Regions from separate parts of the Massilia sp. NP310 genome, predicted to be linked through region 2. Evidence: predicted binding sites of a transcription regulator. Region 2 holds the regulator's gene; the other holds the start of a gene.
What was found. The regulator NrdR, encoded in region 2, represses ribonucleotide reductase genes. The targets are predictions, from matches to a motif close to CACNANATNTNGTG.

Region 1 (4,419 bases), 2.7 Mb from region 2:
GTGCTGCTGCGGCGAACGGATATTGCATGGGTCCTTGAAGGTGATCCATGGGTGGCCGGTTTCGAACAGCATCGACAGCATCTTGCGCCACAGGTCCATGGCTTCGATCTTCTTGAAGACCGCCATTTCGCCGTTGGCCGCTTTGGTTTCATAGGCCAGGTAGGCTTTCTCGAAGGCCTTGCCGGTCAGGTCGTGCAGGTCTGGCGTCTCGGACGGCGAGAACAGGGTCCAGCTGCCCTTTTCCATCACGCGCTTCATGAACAGGTCGGGAATCCAGTTCGCGGTGTTCATGTCGTGGGTGCGGCGGCGGTCGTCGCCGGTGTTCTTGCGCAGGTCCAGGAATTCTTCGATGTCCAGGTGCCAGGTTTCCAGGTAGGCGCAGACCGCGCCCTTGCGCTTGCCGCCCTGGTTCACCGCCACGGCGGTGTCGTTGACCACTTTCAGGAACGGGACCACGCCCTGCGAACGGCCGTTGGTGCCCTTGATGCGCGAGCCCAGCGCGCGCACCGGGGTCCAGTCGTTGCCCAGGCCGCCGGCGAACTTCGACAGCAGCGCGTTCTCCTTGATGGCGTCGTAGATGCCTTCCAGGTCGTCGCCGACGGTGGTCAGGTAGCACGACGACAGCTGCGAGCGGCGGGTGCCCGAGTTGAACAGGGTCGGGGTCGAGCTCATGAAGTCGAACGACGACAGCAGGTTGTAGAACTCGATGGCGCGCGCTTCGCGGTCGTCTTCGCGCAGTGCCAGGCCCATCGCGACACGCATGTAGAAGGCCTGCGGCATTTCGATGCGCACGTCGCGCACGTGCAGGAAGTAGCGGTCGTACAGGGTCTGCAGGCCGATGTAGCCGAACTGCAGGTCGCGGTCGGCGACGATGGCCTTCGCCAGGCGCTCGAGGTCGTACTTGCCCAGCTCTTCGTCCAGCAGCTCGGCCTGGATGCCCTTCGCCACGTATTGCGGGAAGTAGGTCAGGTATTCGGCGGCGGCGCCGGCTTGCGGCACTTCGTGACCGAACACTTCTTTACGGATGGTGTGCAGCAGGATGCGCGCGGTCACCTGGCTGTAGGCCGGGTCTTTTTCCATCAGCGCGCGGGCGGCCAGGATGGCGGACTTGTACAGCTCTTCGACCGGCACGCCGTCGTACAGGTTCTTCAGGGTCTCGGCGACGATCGCGTCGGCGTCGACGTGCTTTTCCAGACCCGAGCAGGCGGCGTTCACGAGGGCGTGGACGTCGTTGATGTCCAGCAGGCGGCGTTCGCCGCCGTCGACCACGTGGATCTGCGGCGCGGCGACCGGCGCGCCGCCAGCGGCTTCCTTGGCCGCGCGGCGCTCGTCCATGCGCTTGGCGCGGTACAGCACGTATTCACGCGCCACGTCGTGTTCGCCCGAACGCATCAGCGACAGCTCGACCTGGTCCTGCACGTCTTCGATGTGGAAGGTGCCGCCGTTCGGCTGACGGCGCACCAGCGCGGCCACCACGTTGCCGGTCAGCTGTTCCACCAGTTCGCGGATGCGCGCCGAGACCGCGCCCTGGCCGCCGGCCACGGCCAGGAAGGCCTTGGTCATCGCGACCGAGATCTTGTTCGGCTCGAAAGCGACGACGGCGCCGTTGCGGCGGATGACGCGGTAATCGCCGCGCGCGACGATCTCGGCCGGGGTTGGGCTGGTCGACGCCGATCCTGGGGTGACGTGTTGGTTGATCGAGATGTTCTGTGCTGTTTGCATTGAGCCTCCAGGATGAGCGGCGGACCGCCTTTGTACATGAGAACCGGGTGGCGGATGGCGCCGCGGTCCGTCAACAAAATTAAAAGCAAAACAAATCCCCGCCAGCCGGTGGCCGATGCTGGCAAACCAGAGAAGCAGGGTTAAGAATATGTAAATAAAGCTTGTCAGCAGATGCTTAATAGACAAGTCGCTGAACAAATGTGTGGGCAATTTGTGGGCAACTTGTGGACAACGTGCGGACAACTCTCAGCTGGCCAAAATGCTAGTACCGTTCGGTCTGCTACCACTACATCTAGTGCCAAGCTTTGATATGAGACTAATTGTAGTACCTCGCTTGCGATCGAGGCAAGCTAATAAATGGTCATTTTTTTTGTTTTTTGGCGTGCGCAGTCTTGACATTTCAGCGTCGTACAAAAGAAGGGGAGCACACGGTGAGCAAGCACTAACATCAGAAAAATCTGCGCCAAATGAGCAAATTACGCAGGAATCAAAATGAGGCGCGCATGCTCCGCCACAGCGCATTATGCACCAAAATAATTACCACAAAGTAACATGGACAGGTGACTGGAGGCGATCGCTAGGGTCGGCAGATCCTGCCGACGCGGTGATCGTTGGCGCCCGTTGCACGCGTCGGCGGCAGAGCCACCAACCCTGCGAATGTCGTCAATCGTCCGGCGCGCTGATGTCCAGTTTCTGCATTTGATAACGCAGCTGGCGCACGCTGATGCCCAGCAGGCTCGCCGCCTGGGTGCGGTTGAACTGGGTCTGCTGCAGCGCGCGGCCGATGATGTCGCGTTCGACCTGCTCGAGATACTCCGGCAGGTTGCTCGGCAGTTCGGCGGGGCCAAGCGCGACCGGGGCAGGCACAGGCCTGGGTTCAGGCGGCGGCGCAGGATCGGTGGCAGGGGTCGCCAACACCGGCGCCGGTGCGGCGACGGGTGTGGCCGTCTCGCCCCGCCCCCCTTCCACCGGCCGCGCCGCCTTGAGCGACAAGTCCCCGACCTGGATCACGCCATCGTTGGCGAATGCCAGCGCCCGCTCCAGCACGTTCTCCAGCTCGCGCACATTGCCGGGGAAGGAATACGCCTTCAATGCCTCCAGCACGCCCGGCCCCAGCGACGCCTGCCCCGGTCCGGCCAGCCGGTCCAGGATGCCGTTCGCCAGCAGGGCCAGGTCGTCCAGCCGCTCGCGCAGCGGCGGCAGCGCCAGCTCGATCACGTTCAGGCGGTAGAACAGGTCTTGCCTGAACTTGCCCGTCTCGACGCAGCGCGCCAGGTCCTGGTGGGTGGCGCTGATGATGCGCACGTCGACCGGCTCCTCGCTGGTGGCGCCGATCTTGCGCACGCGCCGCTCCTGGATCGCGCGCAGCAGCTTGACCTGCATCGCCAGCGGCAAGTCGGCCACTTCGTCGAGCATCAGGGTGCCGCCGTTGGCGGCCTGGAAGAAGCCGTCGCGCTCCTCGGCCGCGCCGGTGAAGGCGCCCTTGCGGTAGCCGAAGAACTCGGCCTCCATCAGGGTTTCGGGGATCGCGCCGCAGTTCACCGCCACGAAGGGTTTACCTGCACGCGAGCTCTGGGCGTGGATCTCGCGCGCCGCCAGCTCCTTGCCGCTGCCGGATTCGCCGGTGATCGAGATCGGCGCCATCGAGCGCGCCAGGCGCGCGATCTGCGCCCGCAGCGACTGCATCGCCGCGGAATGGCCGATCATGCGCGAAGCAATCGCTCCACCGTCAGGCGCCGCGGCGCCCCCTTCCGACAGTTTCAGGGCCGAGCGCACCATCACGCGCAGCGCGTCGAGCGCCACCGGCTTGGCGATGTAGTCGAAGGCGCCGGCCTTGAGCGCCACCACCGCGTTCTCGGCGCTGCCGTAGGCGGTGATCACGGCGACCGGCGTGCCCTTGCCCGAGGCGGCGATCTCGCGCACCAGTTCCAGCCCCAGGCCGTCCGGCAGGCGCATATCGGTGAGCACCAGCGCGTAGTCGTGTTCCTCGAACAAGGCACGTGCCTGGCGCAACGTGGCGGCGCTGTCGACGTCCAGGCCCATCTTGAGCAGGGTGATCTCGAGCAGCTCGCGCAGGTCGGCTTCGTCGTCGAGCACCAGGATGCGGGGCGCGCTCATGGCTTACTCCAGCGCGAAAGTGATGACAAAGCGGCCGCTGGCCTTGCGCGGTCCCAGCGCGGACGGGTCGAACCGGTATTCATAATCGAGTTTCGCATCGTTGTTCAGGCACAGTTCGCGCGCCAGGTAGAGTCCCAGGCCGGTTCCCTTGCTCGACGTAGTATAGAAGGGCTCGAACAGGTGGTCGCGCACTTCAGGCGTGATGCCGGGGCCGTCGTCCTGCACGTGTAGCTCGCGCCGGCCGGCGGCGTCGCGCGCCGGGAAGATGCGGATGCTGGCCGGCTGGCGGCTGGCGTAGCGCACCGCGTTGTTCAGCAGGTTGAGCAAGACCTCGTGCAGGTGCAGCGGATCGAAGCGCACCGCGCTGCCGCCCGGATCGCCTATATAGACTATATCACCGGCCAGGCCGTGGATTTCGCAGAATTCGGCCTTCAACTCTTCCAGGAACGGGCCGAGCGCCACCGGTTCGCCGTTCGGCTGGGCCTTGCGCGACAGCTGCAGGATGTCTTCCACCATGCGGTTCACGCGCGTCACGTTGTCGCGCACGATCTTCAGCAGGCGCACCTCGGCCGGGCCGTG
Region 2 (4,419 bases):
GCCCGTGCCTACGGCCCGCCCCGGCTCCCGCCTGTCAATGCCACCAGTTGCCTGGATTACTATCGATTGGAGTTTTACATGTTTGCCAAAGACCATACGCTCGCCAATATCGACCCGGAACTGTGGGATGCAATTCAAAAAGAAAACGCTCGCCAGCAAGACCACATCGAGCTGATCGCCTCCGAGAACTACACCTCGCCGGCCGTGATGGAAGCGCAGGGCTCGCAGCTGACCAACAAGTATGCCGAAGGCTATCCGGGCAAGCGCTACTACGGCGGTTGCGAATATGTCGACGTCGCCGAGCAGCTGGCGATCGACCGCCTCAAGGAGTTGTTCGGCGCCGAAGCCGCCAACGTCCAGCCGAACTCGGGTTCGCAGGCCAACCAGGGCGTGTTCTTCGCCATGCTCAAGCCGGGCGACACCATCATGGGCATGTCGCTGGCCGAAGGCGGCCACCTGACCCATGGCATGGCGCTGAACATGTCGGGCAAATGGTTCAACGTCGTCTCGTACGGCCTGACCCCTGAAGAAGACATCGACTACGAAGCGCTCGAGAAGCAGGCGCACGAGCACAAGCCGAAGATGATCATCGCCGGCGCGTCGGCATTCGCCCTGCGCATCGATTTCGAGCGCATCGCCAAGGTGGCCAAGGACGTCGGCGCCTACTTCATGGTCGACATGGCGCACTACGCCGGCCTGATTGCCGCCGGTGAATACCCGAACCCGGTGCCGCACGCCGACTTCGTCACCTCGACCACCCACAAATCGCTGCGCGGTCCGCGCGGCGGCATCATCCTGATGAAGGCCGAGCACGAGAAGGCCATCAACTCGGCGATCTTCCCGGGCATCCAGGGCGGTCCGCTGATGCACGTGATCGCCGGCAAGGCCGTCGCGTTCAAGGAAGCGCTGTCGCCGGAGTTCAAGGAATACCAGAAACAGGTCGTCAAGAACGCGAAAGCACTTGCTGAGACGCTTATTGCACGCGGCCTGCGCATCGTGTCGGGCCGTACCGAATCGCACGTGATGCTGGTCGACCTGCGCGCCAAGGGCCTCACCGGCAAGGAAGCGGAAGCCATCCTGGGCCAGGCTCACATGACCTGCAACAAGAACGGCATCCCGAACGACCCGCAGAAGCCGTTCGTCACCTCGGGCATCCGCCTGGGCAGCCCGGCCTTCACCACCCGCGGCTTCAAGGAAGAAGACGCGGTCACCGTGGGCAACCTGATCGCCGACGTGCTGGACAACCCGCACGACGCCGCGACCATCGAGCGCGTGAAGGGCGAAGTCAAGAAGCTGACCGACAAGTACCCGGTGTACGCCCGATAAGCCCTCGCTGACCATCGCGATGTACGGGCCGGTTCGCCGGCCCGCTCAGTATCCATGTAGTACCTGCAGCCCCGGCGCCATGAAATGTCCCTTTTGCCAGCATGAAGAAACACAAGTCCTCGATACCCGCGTATCCGAGGAAGGGGACGCCATCCGGCGCCGGCGCCGCTGCGGCAAGTGCGACAAGCGCTTCACCACCTATGAGCGCATCGAGCTGTCGATGCCGATCATCGTCAAGAAGAACGGCAGCCGCACCGAGTTCGCGTCAAACAAGCTGCGCGGCAGCCTGATGCTGGCATTGCGCAAGCGTCCGGTGGCGGCCGAGGCGATCGACCGCGCCGTCGCGTCGATCGAGGAAAAGCTGCTCACCAGCGGCCGGCGCGAAGTCGAGAGCGTGTACGTCGGCGAACTCGTGATGGAAGAGCTCAAGCGGCTCGACAAGATCGCCTATATCCGCTTCGCTTCCGTCTACAAGAATTTCGAGGACCTGGATTCCTTCCAGGCGGCGCTGGCCGAAGTCGGGCATCAGCGCAAGCTCGACAACTGACGTCGTTTCCAAGTTCCGTTTATTGCCGGACGCATGCTTGCGTCGACGCATGGGCGCTTGAACCCTGCCTGATAACGTCTCTGCTCACACATCGTTAGCGGAGGATGTCATGCAGGTGCGTCTCCCCGGTAGCCCGGGCGGTTTCACCATGATCGAAGTCCTGGTGGCCTTGTTCGTGCTCGCGGTCGGCGTGGTCGGCGCCAGCGCGGCGCAGCTGGCCGCGCAGCGCACGCGCCAGCAGGCCGCACTGACCTCCGAAGCGGCGCTGCTGGCCACGTCACTGGCCGCGCGCATGCAGGCCAACGCCCAGGTGGCGAGCCTGCCGGACGGCGCCAATCCCTATGTTCCGCTCGATTACAAGGCGCTCGGCGCCGGCCCGCCGGCGGGCGGCGCCCCGTGCTTCGGCGCGGGCGCCTGCGATCCGCTGGCGCTGGCCGCCTTCGACCTGCGCGAGACGCGCCTGGCGCTGCACCGCGGCTTTCCATCGGGCCGCATCGCGGTCTGCCGCGACGACGCGCCATGGGATGACGAGCACGGCCGCTACCGCTGGGCGTGCAGCGGGGAAGCAACTGCGCCGGTGGCGATCAAGATCGGCTGGCATGGCACGCAGGACGGGCCGGGCTACGTGCTGCTGGTGGCGCGATGACGTTCTTCAACCCGCGCCGGCGCCAGGCCGGCTTGACCATTGCCGAACTGATGGTGGCGATGGCGCTCGGCCTGGCGGTGCTGCTGGCCAGCGGCTCGCTGCTGATCACCAGCGTGCGGTCGCATGCCGCCGTCATGGAAGCGTCCGAGATGGACGACAGCGGCCGCTACGCCGTGGATGCGCTGGCGCGCGCCATCCGCCTCGCGGCGCACGTCGACTGGGCGGCGCATCCGGCCTCCGATCCGGCGGCGCCGGCACGGCTGGCCGGCCTGGATGCCAGTTCACTGGAGCGCACCGGCGCCGGCATCGATGTGACCTTGCCGGACGAAGCCAATGGCAGCGACGTGCTGGCCCTGCGCTTTCCCGGCAGCGGCGCGCCGCCCAATGGCGACGGCGCCACCCTCGATTGCGCCGGCTTTCCCGTGCACCGCGACGAAGAGGGCTGGAGCATCTTTTACGTCGCGCGCAATGCCCAGGGCGATGCCGAGCTGCGTTGCAAGTACCGGGGCGCGAGCAGCTGGTCGTCCGATGCGGTGGCGGGGCGGGTCGAAGGCTTCCAGGTGCTGTACGGCCTGGATGCCGACGGCGACCGCGTGCCGGAGCGCTACGTCAATGCGACCGAGCTGGGCGCGCTCGATGCGGCGCTGGCGCCGGTCGGGGCCACGCCCGACGAACGCGCGGCCGACTTGCGCAAGCGCACGCACTGGAAGCGGGTGGCGCTGGTCCGGGTCGCGCTGCTGCTGCACGGCGCGCGCCTCGATCCGGGCGCGGATGCCGGCATCGTCTACGACTTGTTCGGGCCAGACCATGGCGCCGCATTTTCCGCTGGCGACCAGGGCACGCGGCTGGCGGGAGCGGCGCTCGACGACGCAGGCGAGCCGCGCATGCGCAAGGTCTATGGCGCGACCATCGCGTTGCCGGTGGCGCCGGATTGAACGTCATATGCGCATCCTCCACTCAGCGCCACCCCGGCGAGAAGGCGGCGTCGCGCTCCTGACCGCCCTGGTACTGATGCTGGCGGTGCTCATGACCGGCATCGCGTCCACCCGCGGCGCCTTGCAGGGCGCGCGCGCCGCCGCGCACGAACGCGACCGCCTGCTGGCGCTGCAGATGGCCGATGCCGCGCTGCTCGATGCCGAGCGCGACATCGAAGGCGGCGCCGAACCCGGTTCGGCGCGCGCCAACGCCATCGCCGGCGGCAGCGCGGACGCCTTCGTCGCCGGCTGCGGTGGCGGGCGACCCTATAACGGCTTGTGCGCCTACACGGCCAATCCCGACCAGCTATCCGAACTGCTGGCCGAAGACGAAGGCCCGGCGATCCTGTTCGGCAGCATGACGGGGCTGCGCATGCCGGACGGCGAGGGCGCGCTGGCGCTCGCGGCGCCACGCTACCTGATCGAGCTGATGCCGGCGACGCCCGACGGCCAGCTGTATCGCATCACGGCGCGCGGCGCCGGCAGCATGCCCGGCACCCATGCCGCGCTGCAGGCCTATTACCGCAAGCCGCCCGACGGTGCGCGCGGGCGGCGCGTGGGCTGGCGTGAGCTGGGCAACTGGAGCGAGGCGTTCGCGCTGCCGGCCGCCAGCGCGGCTGGCCACCCGACTGGAAAGGACAGACGATGACGAACGGCAGCAAGGGATTCACCTTGGTCGAACTGATGGCCGTGCTGGCCATCCTCGCCATCCTCGCCGCGCTAGTCTATCCTTCGTACACGCAGCAGATGGTGAAGGCGCGCCGCCTCGAGGCCCAGCTGGCGCTGCTGGACATCATGCAGCGCCAGGAGCAATACCGCGCGCTGCATCATGCCTACCTGGCGTTCTCGCTCGACGCCGAAGACGCCGACACCGGCCGGTTCCCGACCTGGACCGGCAACAGCGCAGCCGCCAGCGCCCATGAGCT

Region 1: KY496_RS15145 (ribonucleoside-diphosphate reductase subunit alpha) is a predicted target of NrdR. The motif match lies at 2,007-2,020, and genes of this name have one in related genera.

Annotation. Positions count from the first base shown of each region.
Region 1 is NZ_CP080379.1:3,451,727-3,456,145, forward strand. Features, by position in the region: gene KY496_RS15145 (ribonucleoside-diphosphate reductase subunit alpha) at 1-1,722, opposite strand, end outside; gene KY496_RS15150 (sigma-54 dependent transcriptional regulator) at 2,386-3,840, opposite strand; gene KY496_RS15155 (nitrogen regulation protein NR(II)) at 3,844-4,419, opposite strand, start outside.
Region 2 is NZ_CP080379.1:113,090-117,508, forward strand. Features, by position in the region: gene glyA (serine hydroxymethyltransferase) at 79-1,326, shown strand; gene nrdR (transcriptional regulator NrdR) at 1,406-1,873, shown strand; gene pilV (type IV pilus modification protein PilV) at 1,983-2,519, shown strand; gene KY496_RS00530 (PilW family protein) at 2,516-3,454, shown strand; gene KY496_RS00535 (hypothetical protein) at 3,462-4,142, shown strand; gene KY496_RS00540 (type IV pilin protein) at 4,139-4,419, shown strand, end outside.